2 regions of the Desulfosporosinus sp. genome follow, and region 1 is predicted to be linked to the other one. Evidence: riboswitches for the same ligand, from Rfam matches in the RefSeq annotation. Region 1 holds a riboswitch; the other holds the start of a gene.
The links. Region 1 has a riboswitch for molybdenum cofactor ahead of modA (molybdate ABC transporter substrate-binding protein). Riboswitches for the same ligand answer to the same signal wherever they lie in the genome.

Region 1 (8,153 bases):
GTGGGAAAAGAAAACATTCGAATAGCTGAAAGTAGATGGATAACTGCTATTGCTCTTTCCTTTATACTCATTGGACTGTGGTACCCTGAATTTGTGGATAAAAATGCTCTTATGCTCCTGGTGGTTTCACCTGTAGGGGTTATTCCCTGTCCGACGCTACTCACAACCATAGGGCTATTAATGCTTATCATGCCTAGTGTGAGTAGGTTCCAATATGTAATTACAATTATAATGGGTATTGTATATGGCGTAATAGGAGTCTTTGTTTTCAAAGTATACTTGGACATCACATTGTTGATCTTGGTTTTATATGCAAGCTGGATATATTTTAGGAGTAGTTCACAAGCAAAGACCAAGACAGTTTTATGCTCGCAATTAGAGGGATAAAATTGTGTTGCTTACCCTGTGAACCTGTAGATGGGATTTATAAGAAATTTGATCTATGCAATGACAAGAAGGGATTAAAAAGGTAGAATATAGAGAGGAGAATCAAGTAGCTGAAAGTGGAGGAAACAAAAAAGTTATGCAACTCATTTTTATCATTATCGGAATCAATGTAGTCTATGTGTCCTTGTATACTTTGCGAATGATTTTCGTAATAAAAGGGCAAAGAGGTTTAGCATCGATTATTTCTGTCGTTGAAGTTTTTGTTTATATGACAGGATTAGGCATAGTCCTGCAAAATCTCGAAAATTATTGGAATCTAGCAGCGTATTGTATTGGTTACGGCTTAGGGGTGTATACCGGAAGCCGAATCGAGGAGTACATTGCTTTAGGTTATGTTACAGTTCAAGTGACAGTAGATTGCGTTGAAGCGGAATTACCCTCAAAGTTACGGGAATCTGGATACGGTGTTACTTCTTGGTTAGCTGATGGCAAGGATGGTCCCCGGCTTATGATGCAGGTTTTAGCGAAGAGGAGCAATGAACCTAAATTACTTGACATCCTCGATAAGTTTTGCCCCAAAGCTTTTGTAGTTTCGTATGAACCAAAAAATTTTAAAGGTGGATTTTGGATTAAACGTATGCCTAAGCCTTTTGAATAAAATTACACGCAACTTTGTTCTTCAATAGTGTCAGAACGAACTAAATAATCTACTCTCCGAGCTGATCAACCTAAAGAGAAATCCATGGTTCATCGGCCAGGGCTATAAGGCCCTCAGGGTATGTCTGGAAATGGACCTACCTTCACATTTTGAAAAGGAGGTAGCTGCACGTTGACTTGTATTACATGGCGGCTCCACGTTCTTTGTGGAGCCGTCTTTTGTATAGAAGTGTCAGTAAATACGGATATTAGCAAAGAAAGGAGCCATAGTATGTTTAAACCTGTGAAACCAATTTGGAGGTACTTTGTTACGCTATCATTAATCTGTCTTTTATTCCTAACGGGTTGCGCCCAATCCAGTCCCCCAGCAACCTCAGCGACTCCAAAACTTCGGATTGCAGCTGCTGCTGATCTTACGCTGGCCTTTAAAGAAATCGCGACTCAATTCGAACAGGAGACAAATATACCGACGGAAATAACCTTTGGCTCCACGGGAACGACTGCCATGCAGATCGAAAACGGAGCACCCTATGACATTTTTGCAGCAGCAGATGTTTCATATGTAGATAAGCTTAATCAAAAAGGCCTTATCATAACCGATACTCAGCAACTCTATGCTCAGGGCAGAATCGGTATTGTTTCTCTGAAAGGAAACCCGTTGTCTATAAAAGAGTTAGACGATTTAGCGAACAATCCTATGGTCAAAAAAATTGCCATTGCTGAACCGTCACACGCCCCTTACGGCAAAGCCGCTAAACAAGCTTTAGAATATCGCAATCTATGGACTAAGGTAGAACAAAAAATGGTTTATGGTCAGAATATCCAAGACACTTTAGCCATCCTTAAATCTGGAAATGTGGACGTCGCGATCATTGCTCTTTCCATCTATAAAGCGGATGAAGTGGAATTCACCCTAATTGACGGGTCGTGGCACGATCCTCTTAATCAAGCGATGGCTATCCTGAAAACGACCAAGCAAGAGGATAATGCCCGTCAATTTATGGCGTATGTCCATGGAGAAGAGGGGCGTGAGATTATGAAAAAATACGGTTTTCTGCTCCCTGGCGAGTTTGTGAAGTAGTAATGGTTTGAACCGTATTTCCTTTAAAGAATCGGAGAACGGAACAAATATAAGCTTTAACATAGTTTTTAGCGGTTTCGAAGTCACTGTGTAGATGCTTAATGAATTATATTGGAGAAGTCTTGAAAGAGGTAGTAATAATGAGTATAACGGATCTAATGCCTCTTTATCTTTCCTTGCGCCTGGCTTTAACTGCTACGTTCATCGGACTGCTGATCGGTTTACCCATCGCCTGGTTTTTAGGGAACACTCGTTGGAAAGGCCGGGAGGTTCTGGATTCGTTGATCAGCATTCCCATGGTCCTGCCGCCGACCGTGCTGGGATACTACTTGCTGGTTATCCTAGGCCGGAATAGCTGGATTGGGAGTCTGGCGGAAGAGTTGGGAGCCCCTCTTGTGTTTACCACTCGTGGGGCAATAATTGCTGCCACAGTTGTTTCAATCCCTTTTTTTATTAAGACGGCTCGTTCAGCTATCGAAGGGATCCCGTCGGATCTTTTAGATGCTGCCCGTGTCCTTGGTAGGACAGAATTCAATATTTTTTTCAGTGTGGTTATTCCTAACGCTTGGAAGGGGATTGCTTCTGGGTTGGTGCTTATGTTTGCGCGAGCTTTGGGGGACTTTGGAACAACGCTTATGGTTTCGGGTGGCATACCAGGCGAAACACTAACTATGCCTATTGCCATCTATAATGCCATGTTAGCTGGGGACCAGGGGACAGCTAATCGTCTGGCCTTAATTATGGCAGGGACTGCTCTACTGGTATTAATCTTGATCAATGTTCTTAATCGTCAGGTTGGAAGGAGAAGTAATCGATGATAGAAGTTCGGATTTCTAAAACCTTAGAACTCTTCTCCCTTCAAATTGATCTTAAACTATCTGAAGGATCTTCCTTAGCTTTAGTAGGTCCTTCTGGATGCGGCAAAAGTATGACCCTGCGCATGATTGCTGGTTTGGAACAACCGGACGAGGGGTACATTAAAGTCGGAGATACTACGTTTTTTGATTCTAGCGAGGGCATCGATGTCTCGGCTTATAAACGCCGTGTTGGGTACCTATTCCAAAATTACGCCCTTTTCCCGCATCTTACGATTGAAAAAAACATTGCTTTTGGGTTGAACCATTGTCCCAGATCGGAAAAGCGTGCTAAGGTTCATTCCATCATGGAAAGGCTAAGAATTAAAGGACTGGAGAAGCGTTATCCTCCATACATTTCTGGAGGACAGCAACAACGTGTGGCCTTAGCCAGGACACTTGTTACAGATCCAGAGTTACTTCTCTTAGATGAACCATTTTCCGCCTTAGACAGCCAAGTAAAAAAGAAAATGGAAAAAGAAGTAATCGATGTGAGAAATGCATTCTCGGGGACAATGATTCTAGTGACTCATAGCCTGGAAGAGGCATTTCGGCTTTGTCCTAATATTGCAGTGATGGATAATGGGAAAATAATTCAGCTAGGCACTCAGGAGGAGATTATACACCAGCCGGCTGACCGCACCGTAGCTCGCCTTACTGGGACGGAAAACATCTTTGACGGGAGGATCATTGAACGTCGTGATGAGGTAGCTCGAATTTGGGTAGAAGAACTTCGAATTAAGCTCACCATTCCCAATACTTTAAAGCAAGACAATCTTTCTTGGGGAATTCGTCCTGCTCAGTTAATTGTAGAGCAGGACCAGTGTGCACGAGCTCAAACCCCAGAAAACTGTTTCTCTGGACAAATTGTTCAAACGATTCCTACGCCTGACGGTCAATTTGTATTTATTCAATTAGTCAAGAATCCAGCCTCTATCTCAAATGCTTCGATGTCACATCAGCGACGAGACTACGACTTTCAGGCTTATGTTCCGATTAATTCCGGCAAGCGTGGCCATCGGCCTTTTCAACTTGGAGATTTGTGTTGTATTATAGTTCCGATTTCTGCCATTGCGCTTTGGTCTTAACTCAGCGTTTCCGATTAACACCTAACAGAAGTTCCTATCCTACTGTATGAAAGTATGGAGGGAACTTTTTTTTGCTAGACAGACAGTCAATGAGTTTCCGCCAAAAATTAACTTCTAAGCTTTATATAAGTACCATTTACATGTACTTAGCTCATATTTGAGTTCATAGAGTTTTAAAAGTCCGTTAATTTCACTCTGGCAACGAAAAATAATCATGCGATTTCCAGCGAGTTTTTCCTCGGAGCGGGTCACGACTCGGTCTACCTTAACGACTACATTGGAAGCGTCCGTTGAAGTCATTTTATAGCGAATAGGATTAGGGATTCCCTCTAAGGTAAACCAAGCAATCATTTCGATTGGCTGCATTAAAATTTTCATGTACACCACCTCATCTTTTGCACAGGATTACTTTATCAGAACATATGTTCTATGTAAAGAATATAAATAGTATTTCCTAAATACTCCAACAGGAAGTTATTTTCATAAGCAGTAAATATTATTAGACTTATCAGAAAATTTAATGGAATCTTTTAAAAAGTAGTTATAAATAAAGAAGGATTTTAAATATTGAGTGGTGAATATATGAACTATATAAAATAATCTAATGGGAGCTGAGGTTATGTTTAAAAAGATATTGGTAGCAACAGATGCCTCGGAGTATTCTCGCCGAGCACTAAGAACAGCTTTAGAAATAGCACGGGTATTTAACGCTGAGGTGGAACTTCTATTCGTTATTCATTTAAGGGAAGCATATTGGGGCTATAATGCTGTATATAGTATATTAGTTCCCCAGGAACAAATTGAGGAAGCTGGAGAGCTTGCTTTAGAAGCGACACTTGAGGGGATCGATTTAGGGGATACTTCCTTGATAAAGAAAAAGGAACAGGGATATCCTGCAAGTGTTATTTTAGATGAAATTGATAAAGAAAACGTAGATTTAGTTGTTATGGGTAGCCATGGTTACGGACCGATCGTTGGTTCAGTGTTAGGCAGTGTGAGTCAGCGCGTCGTTCAGCGGGCAAAGTGTCCCGTTCTTATCGTGAAGTAAAGTCCGAAATTAAGACAGATCAAAGGAACGAAGATCTGAGGATTAGGGAGGAACAGACATGTTTGAAAAGATTTTGGTGACTACAGATGCTTCGGAGTATTCCCGTCGAGCGTTACAAACTGCTTTAAAGATCGCTCAGCAATACCAGTCTAAAATCGAACTTTTGTTTGTGGCTTATACTCCGGAAGCGTATTGGGGCTACAATATGGCTCATCTCATACAAGAAATTACGCCAGACCAGATTGAAGAAAGAGGGAAGCTTACATTAAATGCAACCATAGAAGGAATCGATGTTAAAGATGTTATCTTAGAGAAAAAAATGTTACAGGGACAACATCCAGCAAGTGTAATTTTAGAAGAGATTGCTAAAGAAAATATAGATTTAGTGGTCATGGGTAGCCATGGCTACGGACCGATTGCTGGTTCAGTATTAGGTAGTGTGAGTCAGCGTGTTGTTCATCGATCAGAGTGCCCTGTTCTTATTGTGAAATGATATGTGAAGTCAAATGACTTTTAAGAGGCAAAATACCCAAAAAATCCAAGGAATGATATTGACTTCATATATTTTATAGGAGGTAGATCAAAAAAATTTTGAGGAGGTGAAACATGTTTAAGAAGATATTGGTGGCGACAGATGCTTCGGAGTACTCACGTCGAGCGTTAAAAACTGCTTTAGATCTAGCCCAGAAGTTTCAGGCCAAAATTGAACTTTTGTTTGTGGCATATACTCCAGAAGCGTATTGGGGCTATAATTCAGCTTATACAATAGAAATTACACAGGAGCAAATTGAAGAAAGAGGGAGGCTTACGTTAGAAGAAACCCTAGAAGGAATCGATGTTAAAGATGTCCCCATAGAGAAAAAAATGATACAAGGACACCCATCCAACGTAATTTTAGAAGAAGTCGTTAATGAGAAGATTGATTTAGTAGTAATGGGAAGCCATGGCTATGGGCCAATAGCAGGAGCAGTATTAGGTAGCGTGAGTCAGCGTGTTCTCCGCAAGGCAGCGTGTCCTGTTCTTATCGTGAAGTGAGTTAATAAAATTAAACATAACCTAGAAAATGCTGTTGATTGAAGGTCAACAGCATTTTTTTGCAAAATCTGTATAGTGTAAGTTTTTCGATGCTCTATCTTTTGGACATCCCTATTGAGTCTTGACCAGTGTATTTAAAACGGAAGGCCTAGCCGTCGAATTAGGGCAAATCCTGCTCGTTTAGCGAGAGGAAGAAATACTTTACGTGCAAGTGGTAAACCAACACGTCGAGCGAGGGGAATTCCTACCTTGCGTGCTAAAGGCGGTCCAACTTGTTGTACAATGGGAAGCCCCACTTTGCGGGCTAGTAGAGGTCCAAATTGCTTCATTAGAGAAGGACCGTATTGTTTCATAAGAAGTTCCGCTTGTTGTTGCCATGGGTTAGGCGGCTCTTTCTTTACTGAAGAAGGTTGAAATTCCGGTAAAGCAGTTTGTTTTTGAGGAGGAGATGTGGATTGGTTTACTGGTTGGGATATAGGTTGAACGACCGGCTTAGTCATTGGTTGAGCCACCGGTGTGGAATTTTGTTGTCCATCAAGTGATGGTCCTAGCCCCTGTTGCTGAACAGGTTTAGTTTCCTGTTGCTGTAGTGGAGAGAACCTATTGTATTGAGTTGGGGAATAACCCCGCTGCCCCATCAACGGTTTCATGGGCAAGCCCCCTTATATAAAAGCGTTAGTTGGTATATATTACTATATATGTATATAATTAATAAATGTTCCGTGTACATCGTTATATAAATTGAAAGGTTAAGAAAAATTTTACATTATTTGCACAAGATTAGAGGAGTATATCTTAAAGACCTCGAAAGATATGCCTATCAACTTTTTCCTTAGAGCAATTCATCAGAGCAACCTTTACTATTAATTACCATCAGGAGGCATTAAAATGACTAAGAATCAAGGAACACAAGAAAACAAAGAAGATCTCGAGAAAAAGATAAGCTTTTTACAACGTAAAAACATAATATTTTCTGTAAAAAGATATGGGATTGATGCTTTAGGTGCAATGGCTCTAGGTTTATTCTCCAGCCTTATTGTAGGACTTATCCTTAAGGTCATTGGAGAACAAACAGGGTTACAAATTCTCATTGATTTTGGTAAGCAGGCCATGGCAATGATGGGTCCAGCCATCGGTGTAGCGGTAGCTTTTGGATTAGGTGCTCCTCCGCTGGTATTGTTTGCCTCTACTATTACTGGTATGGCTGGCGCTGCAGTAGGCGGACCTGTCGGTGCGTTTGTGGCAGCTGTAATGGGGGCGGAGTTCGGCAAACTAGTTTCAAAAGAAACAAAAGTGGATATTATTATAACTCCTGCTGTTACTATCCTAGTGGGCGTTGCGGCTGGGACTTTCATTGGTCCGCCTTTAGCAGAATTCATGAAGTGGCTGGGATCAGTCATAATGTTGGCGACGGAACTAGCACCAATTCCAATGGGTATTTTAGTTTCAGTGCTTATGGGCATGATATTAACGTTGCCCATTAGCAGTGCTGCTTTGGCTATGATGCTGGTATTAGGGGGGCCCGCTGCGGGTGCCGCGACGGTAGGTTGTGCAACCCAGATGGTTGGATTTGCAGTAGCAAGTTATCGTGAGAATGGATGGGGTGGTTTAGTTTCGCAAGGATTAGGAACATCCATGCTGCAAGTACCTAATATTGTAAAAAATCCGTTGATATGGGTACCGGCTACTTTAACTAGTGCAATCTTAGGCCCCTTGGCCACAACTATTTTGCCGATGTCTAATATTCCTGCTGGTGCTGGCATGGGTACCTCAGGGTTAGTTGGACAGTTTGGGACAATTGAAGCTATGGGAATGGGTACTGGTGTCTTGATCAAAATTGGTTTATTACATTTTATTTTACCTGCTGTTCTAACACTAGTTATATCAGAGTTTATGCGGAGTAAAGGTTGGATTAAGTATGGAGATATGAGATTAGATATTTAATTTCTAAACTGAAATCTATTTAATGCCGTTATGTATCTAAGTAGAATTCCTTTAAAAGA
Region 2 (8,153 bases), on a different contig from region 1:
GTTGTATATCAGGGTATAAAGGAGGGGAGAATCAAGGAAATTGATGGTATTACAAAGCTATCTAAAGAAATTGTTTACGGTAATTCTAGATTTGATTTGTGCTTCGAAACCAATGAACGGAGAGGCTTTATAGAAGTAAAAGGTGTAACTCTTGAAACTGAAGGCATAGCCATGTTCCCCGATGCTCCTACTCAGAGGGGCTCCAAGCATATTTATGAAATGATCAAAGCTGTGGAAGAGGGTTATGCCGGGTTCATTTTCTTTCTCATCCAGATGAAGGGCGTAAAATATTTTACACCCTTTGAGATCAGGGATCCGGAATTTGCAAAGGCATTAAAACTTGCAAGTAAAAAAGGAGTAACGATTCTAGCCTATGATTCTATTGTCTCCGAAGACGAGATAACCATAGGGACTCCGGTAGAAGTTCGTCTTTCATAAAAAACTTTCGTAATATGCACGTTACCTAGTGCATAAAAAAAGAGTCCCCTCACAAGTTCAGTGAACTCATGAGAGGACTCCGCAAGAATTTTTTATGAGAGGCTTTCAGGCTCTTACATCATGCCGCCCATTCCACCCATGCCACCCATTCCGCCTGGCATAGCGCCTGCTCCACCATCTTTTGCTGGTAGGTCAGAGACTAAGCATTCCGTGGTCAAGAGCATAGCAGCAATTGAACCTGCGTTTTGCAGAGCTGAACGAGTAACTTTAGCTGGGTCAACAATACCAGCAGCAATCATGTCTTCATAGACTTCGGTTACTGCATTGAAGCCAATTCCTCTGGCGCCGGATTCACGAACTTTACCAACAACGACGGAACCTTCATGTCCGGCATTATTAGCGATTTGACGAAGTGGCTCTTCGAGGGCTCTGCGAACAATACTTACACCAGTAGCCTCATCCCCAACTAAATTCAGTGCATCTAAGGCTTGAATAGCGTCAATGAGAGTTGTACCTCCACCAGATACGATACCTTCTTCAACCGCAGCACGAGTAGCAGCTAAAGCATCTTCAATGCGGAGTTTCTTCTCCTTCATTTCAGTTTCGGTAGCAGCACCAACTTGGATAACTGCAACTCCACCTGCTAATTTTGCTAAACGCTCTTGGAGTTTTTCACGATCAAAGTCAGAGGTGGTTTCTTCGATTTGACGTTTAATTGCTTCAACACGCTTCTTAATGTCTTCGGTGTTTCCAGATCCTTCTACAAGTGTGGTTTCTTCTTTGGTTACACGAACTTGACGCGAACGTCCCAGCATTTCAATAGTCGTGTTTTCTAACTTGAGTCCCAAATCTTCAGTAATAACTGTTCCACCTGTTAGTACAGCAATATCTTCGAGCATTGCTTTACGACGATCTCCAAAGCCAGGAGCTTTAACTGCAACGCAGACAAAGGTTCCGCGTAATTTGTTGAGAACAAGAGTAGCCATAGCTTCCCCGTCAATATCTTCAGCAATAATCAGTAATTGACGACCAGCTTGTACAACTTTCTCTAGTACAGGTAGAACATCTTGAATTGCACTAATCTTCTTATCAGTAATTAGGATGTAAGGGTCATTTAGTACGGCTTCCATTTTCTCGGTATCTGTGATCATATAAGCGGAGATATAACCGCGGTCAAATTGCATTCCTTCAACCACTTGAAGTTCAGTCGTCATACCTTTAGCTTCTTCAACCGTGATAACGCCATCTTTTCCAACTTTTTCCATGGCCTGAGCAATCAAATCACCAATGTTTTTGTCGCTAGCAGAGATAGAAGCAACTTGAGCAATAGCTTCACTTGTTTCAACGAGCTTAGCATTAGCTTTGATATCTGCAACAACGACTTCCACTGCTTGCTCAATTCCACGTTTAATGCCCATTGGGTTAGCGCCCGCAGCAACATTCTTTAGTCCTTCACGAATAATAGCTTGTGCTAAAACAGTAGCAGTCGTTGTACCGTCACCAGCTACATCGTTAGTTTTTGTGGCAACCTCTTTAACAAGTTGTGCTCCCATATTTTCAAAAGGATCTTCCAATTCAATATCACGAGCAATTGTTACACCATCGTTGGTGATTAGAGGGGATCCAAATTTCTTGTCTAGTACGACATTACGTCCTTTGGGTCCTAAAGTTACGCGAACAGCTTCAGCGAGAGCATTAACACCGCGTTCTAAAGCATGACGTGCATCTTGATTAAAAATAATTTGCTTTGCCAACGTATATTCACTCCTTAAAAATTCGTCTAAGTCTTATTGCACTAGCCAATGATGGCTAAAATATCGGTTTCTTTCAGAATTAAGTACTCTTCACCATCATATTTAACTTCGGTTCCTGCATATTTGGAATAAATTACACGGTCCCCTACTTTTACCTCTAGCGCGATGCGTTCACCTTTTTCCACTTTTCCAGGACCTGCAGCGACAACTTCGCCTTCTTGTGGTTTTTCTTTAGCGGTATCCGGCATAATAATACCGCTCTTTGTTTTTTCTTCCATCGGGAGTGCTTTAATAATTACCCGATCTGCGAGAGGTTTAATGTTCATGAAGAAAAGTCCCTCCTATGTTTTTCTTTTTATTTGATATTGTTAGCACTCGACTCTATTGAGTGCTAACAATATATCTATAATAATATGCAAGGGGTTGCGGGAAAGCAACCCCCCAAATAGCTTAAATACAGGGGTTTAAGCCGTATTTACTGTAAAAATCAATCAATTTCTCAATATTTCGTCCATTAGATATTAAATATTCTGAACCCCCTCTCCCCAAGCGCATCTCCATATCGTCTAAACACTATAATTGCCAGATTAACTGCCTTCTATGCATGGTTTCATTCTGAAATCAATTTTATTTGTCGTTGTGAAACTTCCTCATAAAGACTCCCTAAAGCCTTTTGAACTTGAAGATTTTTTAAATTAAGAAGGTATATTTTAGTCTTACCAATTTTTAAATTCGGGTCGGCATGCTCCTTCTCAGTTAGGATATCTTCTTTCAGAGCAAACCTAATAAATTCCTTAGCTTGTAAAGTAGAACATCCCAGAAATTCGGTCAATGTTGCCCTAGCCTTTGTTGATGCAACATAGGGTAAACGAATTTGGAGTGTCCCTAAAATCCGAATTGCTTGTTCTAAGTCCCCTTCAGGATGATACTCTACTTCTTTTTTTTCGTGGAGAATCCATTGTAAAAGATTATCTTCCTCTTCACTATAAGGGTGTAGTGAATGATTAATACTTCCAGATACCCCAATCACCTTGACGTCTTTTCCCCAGGCTCTTACTTTTCTTAGTAACGAAAGAAAATCTCCATCCCCTGTAAGCAATAAAAACACATCGAAGGTTGAGGCTCTGGTTAGCAAGATTTCCTGAGCTTCGAGCATCAATTCTAGATCTGCAGCATTTCGGCGAAGTTCTGTACTAGCATAATTATTTTTTCCAAATACATGTCGGGTAAAGACGTTCGTTTTCTCGAAGGTAGTTTGAGTTCTCCAGAACTCTTCACGGTCAAAGTTAGCGTAAAGATAGATAGCTAATAATTCTACATTAGATCGTTCTGTATAGAGATGCAAAAACCTTACCAACTGCTCGGGCTTTAATTCGTACCCACGCTCTAATAAACTGGTCCAAATATTCTCGTAGTCCACAAACGCTATGGCTTTCAATACTGTTCACCTCACAAGCCACTAATATACCATATTCTACGTAAGATTATGGACAGACGTGACAAGCCATGAACTTAAACCCCTTTTAGAACAGTAATTTTAATATAATTATTTCAGGCTAAGGAGAAAGGAGAATCAGCAACCGCCACCGAATTGTAATAACTCTAATTCCCTTGACCCTGTGGTAGCAAAAATTTAACTCTACACGCTTATTGTTAGAAAGAGAGATCGGCAATTGCCAATCTCTCTTTCATCATTCCGGTGATTACGGATGCTGAAGTGTTGAACCACATTCACTTGCTTCCCCTTTAAGAATCTGAATTCCATGGGGGATTGCCGGAGCAATTGCTGCAAAGCATTCCCGAACTGCTTTAACACTACCTGGCATATTTATGATTAGGGTTCGCTTTCTTAGGACTGCCACCGCTCTGCTTAACATGGCCTTGGGAGTTACTTTAAGGCTTTCCATCCTCATCACTTCAGCAATACCCGGAACCATACGATCTGCTACAGCTAGGGTTGCCTCGGGTGTTACATCTCGCAATGAAAAGCCAGTCCCACCCGTCGTCAAGATTAGATCTAGGTTCAGTTCATCAGCCCAAAGTCGCATAGTTTTCTCTAGGGATTCTTGGTCGTCAGGGAGTACCACATACTCCACAACCTGACCGTCAATTTCTTCAACCAGCTTGGCAAGGGTTGGACCGGATAGATCCTCCCTTTCACCGCGTGAACCCTTATCACTTGCCGTAATAACTCCTACGCGAAGCATCAATCAATCACCTCTATATCATCTCCAACTCGAACGACTCCGCCTTCCAGTAAACGAATAAAAATTCCCTCTTTCGGCATGACACAATCTCCCGCCTGATGGTAAATCGCACATTTTGTATGGCATTCTTTACCAATTTGAGTCACTTCCCCGATACTAGTAGCCCCAATTTTTAGCTTTGTTCCAATCGGGAGAGTAAATAATTCTAATCCTTCTGTCGTCAAGTTCTCCGCAAAATCCCCTGGCACTACCTTCAATCCTTTGTCTTGCATCGTCTTAATACTCTCCATCGCTAGCAAACTAACCATGCGATGCCAGTCTCCGCCATGGGCATCTCCTTCCAGACCAAAGCCCACCTTGAGAACCCCTTCACCAACATTCTTTTTACGCATTCCTTTTCGTTCACTTGTGCAAACAGCTACTATTTTCCCCATATTAATATACCTCTTTCATGCCATTCTATTTTTTAATTGAAGCTCCGCTTCAGAAATGTCTAGTCGAACTTATCCAGGGACTTACTGCCACTTGCCCTCCTACTTACAATGCCTAGTGGCAGTTAGTCATCGGACAAAATGCCCGCTTTTTCCGCCCAGCTTTTCAACCAGATAAATATCCCCAATCGTCATGGTCTTATCAATTGCTTTACACATATCGTAAATGGTCAAGGCTGCGACACTAACTGCCGTCAATGCTTCCATTTCCACGCCAGTTTTGCCGTGGACCTTAACATTAGCCTCAATATCTATCTCCCCCGGTTCCACCAATTTGAAACTCAACTTAGCACTTGTAATTGCTAAAGGATGACACATAGGGATCAACTGTGATGTCTGCTTTGCCGCCATAATTCCAGCAACCTGGGCTACTGACAAAACATCTCCTTTGGCAATCTGCCCGGAACGAATCCTTTCTAACGTCTCTGGTTTCATCAAAACTTTACCCTGGGCAATAGCAACCCGTGCCGTTTCTTCCTTATCGCTAACATCGACCATTCGTGCGCGTCCTTCTTCGTCAAAATGCGTTAAATCCATTTGCTTTACCCTCCGATCTGAGACATTATACGTGTATCTTGCCAAGCCTCATTGTTCATATGATGCTCAGCAGGTTTATGCCAAACTGCCTGGGCAAATACTTTCAGAATATCGTGATCAGTACTGCCTGAACGTAGAACCTCACGTAAATCAACTTCATGTTTACTGTGCAGACATGGTCGCAGTTTACCATCAGCCGTTAAACGCACCCGATTGCAAGTATTACAAAAATGGCGACTTAGCGCGCTGATAAAACCGATACTTCCTTTATAGCCGCTAGGGCGATAGTATTCTGCTGGACCTCCGCCGAGAATATCCTGGGTAGGTACGTCTTCATCGAGTTCTAATAACTCTTTCATTTCTTTAATTGAAACAAAATCCGACCGGTGCTCTGAACTGACCCCAATCGGCATAAGCTCAATGAATCGAACATGGAGCGGATATTGCTTAGCGAGCTTTAGAAAGCTGGGCAACTCGTCCGTATTAAACCCACGAACAACAACTACATTAATTTTAACTGGATTTAGTCCAGCCTCTAGTGACCGAAAAATTCCCTGAATCACTTTCGAGACATCCCCTCCGCGGGTATTCTCAGAAAAACGTGTTCGATCCATAGTATCTAAGCTTATATTAACACGCTGAACTCCAGCGGCCTTTAGATCAAAGGCCATTTCCGGAAGTAACAAACCGTTGGTAGTGAGCATGAGATCCTCTACTCCCGGAATTTGAGCACCCTCTCGCAGAAAGTCCAGAATATCGGTGCGCACTAAGGGTTCTCCTCCAGTAATACGAAACCGCCGAAATCCCAATTCTGTACTTATCCTCATTAACCTTAGTATTTCTTCAAAGGAAAGAATAAAATTATGGGGCATCCATTGTATCCCTTCATCAGGCATACAATATCTGCAACGTAGATTGCAGCGATCTGTCACCGAAATTCTAAGATAGTCAATTCGCCTAAGAAATTGATCTTGCATTACGTCTCCCCTTTCTTAGATTTAATTTTTGAACACAAAAAAACCCGCGGTCTGTAAACAACCGGGGAACTATATTCCACCTGTCGACAGACTCCTTTCCAGCAGGAGATATTACAGTTTCCTATAATACCCGAGTGCTTAAGCACTTGTCTGGTCACCATAGCCTCTGCTTTAGGTAATCCAGCTTCGGAGCAGTACATTTAGTTTTAAAATCTGTTAACTCTACATTAGGTAATTCGCGATAAGTTATCGAAATCCCTTTTAATTAATATATTACATTTTTTACTTTTTATTAAAAAAATGATTTAGCTTTTTTCAAAAATATTGTACACTATAATAAAGGTAAGGTCCAAGGAGGTAATAATGCCAAACGAAACCGTTACTCATTCAATTCTAAAAGCTAATGGGGCATTACTAGAATGGGTGAAAGACACTGTAGTCCGAGAAGTGCCATTAACCATTCACTACAACCGGGAAGAAATTGCCACGCTCTTGTGTTCTCCTTCTCAAACTGAGGAACTTACACTTGGGTTTTTATTCAGCGAAGGATTCATCCGAATACCGGAAGACGTTTACGAGATTCGCCACGATCCTTCAGACCACATGGTTTGGGTCGAAGGCAAGCCCTGCGTCTTGCAAAAAGAACTTATGAGCAAGCGCTTTGTATCCGCTTGTTGTGGTAAAAGCAGAGCATCCTTTTGTTTTGCCAATGATGCACTAATGGTTAAACCGCTTACATCAACCTATAACATTCCTATCCAAGAAGCCTATGATTATGCTAAGTTTTTGCAATCCTATCTACCACTTTTTCAAGAAACCGGTGGAATACACAGTGGTGGAGTTGGCCATGAAGGCAATGTACTCCTAACAAGCTATGATATTGGCAGGCACAATGTCTTTGATAAGCTCAGCGGTGAAGCCTTTCGCACTAAGTTAAATCTCGAAAACCATGTGATTTTTTTCAGCGGTCGAGTTTCCTCGGAAATCCTGCTTAAGGTTGCCAAAATGAAGGTCCCCATCCTCATTGCCCGCGGAGCACCAACGGATATGGCCTTATCTCAAGCGACGGCTTTGAATATTACTGTTATAGGGTTTGCAAGGGAACAACGCTTAAATATTTATACCTGTCCTGAACGGATCCTTTGCTAAGCTAAGAATGTACTGCGTTGACGTTGAAGTTTGTTTATCCTTTATGGATATCAGCCCAGTCTCTCGGTGTATTAACATTACAGAAGGCGTTCATCAAATCTGAAAAGATCTCTAGTTCTGACTCCTCCACATACTTCACTGAACAGTTTGGATAGAAATCGATAACCTTGAGGCGACCTGCTTCAAGGTTCTTTTTTATTGTGGGAAGGCAACGTCGATGATAAAAAGCATGTAACGGATGGAGTCCAGATCGAAGCTTTGGGACGACGACATCGTGTTCCGGAATCCACTTTGACAAATAATTAATAAGATCCATTTTTAGAAAAGGCATATCACAGGCAACGAAGAAAACTTCGTCATAGGTCGCAGCTTTTAACCCCTGATATAGCCCTTCCAGGGGACCTTGATCTGGAATCTCGTCCTGAATAATCGGCAGTTCAAAGCATGCAAACCGTTCAGGGTTGTTACTGCTAATGATCACCTCTGAAAACACGGTATCCAGAACCTTTAAACTCCGTTCAGCCAGAGTTTGACCATCGATCTCTAAAAAAGCTTTATCTTTTTTCATTCGCGAGCTCTTTCCACCCGCTAACAAAATAC

Region 2: another riboswitch for molybdenum cofactor. It lies ahead of moaA (GTP 3',8-cyclase MoaA); the one in region 1 lies ahead of modA (molybdate ABC transporter substrate-binding protein).

Annotation. Positions count from the first base shown of each region.
Region 1 is NZ_JABZFS010000077.1:67,391-75,543, reverse strand. It holds gene HGJ98_RS18705 (hypothetical protein) at 1-387, shown strand, start outside; gene HGJ98_RS18700 (DUF2179 domain-containing protein) at 524-1,045, shown strand; molybdenum cofactor riboswitch at 1,088-1,221, shown strand; gene modA (molybdate ABC transporter substrate-binding protein) at 1,316-2,125, shown strand; gene modB (molybdate ABC transporter permease subunit) at 2,266-2,943, shown strand; gene HGJ98_RS18685 (sulfate/molybdate ABC transporter ATP-binding protein) at 2,940-4,067, shown strand; gene HGJ98_RS18680 (hypothetical protein) at 4,182-4,445, opposite strand; gene HGJ98_RS18675 (universal stress protein) at 4,687-5,115, shown strand; gene HGJ98_RS18670 (universal stress protein) at 5,174-5,608, shown strand; gene HGJ98_RS18665 (universal stress protein) at 5,722-6,150, shown strand; gene HGJ98_RS18660 (hypothetical protein) at 6,285-6,800, opposite strand; gene HGJ98_RS18655 (PTS transporter subunit IIC) at 7,039-8,094, shown strand.
Region 2 is NZ_JABZFS010000062.1:67,719-75,871, reverse strand. It holds gene sfsA (DNA/RNA nuclease SfsA) at 1-438, shown strand, start outside; gene groL (chaperonin GroEL) at 552-2,192, opposite strand; gene groES (co-chaperone GroES) at 2,234-2,518, opposite strand; gene HGJ98_RS13850 (NYN domain-containing protein) at 2,803-3,630, opposite strand; gene HGJ98_RS13845 (MogA/MoaB family molybdenum cofactor biosynthesis protein) at 3,896-4,399, opposite strand; gene HGJ98_RS13840 (MOSC domain-containing protein) at 4,399-4,833, opposite strand; gene moaC (cyclic pyranopterin monophosphate synthase MoaC) at 4,960-5,427, opposite strand; gene moaA (GTP 3',8-cyclase MoaA) at 5,433-6,404, opposite strand; molybdenum cofactor riboswitch at 6,480-6,608, opposite strand; gene fdhD (formate dehydrogenase accessory sulfurtransferase FdhD) at 6,768-7,553, shown strand; gene HGJ98_RS13820 (molybdenum cofactor guanylyltransferase) at 7,588-8,148, opposite strand.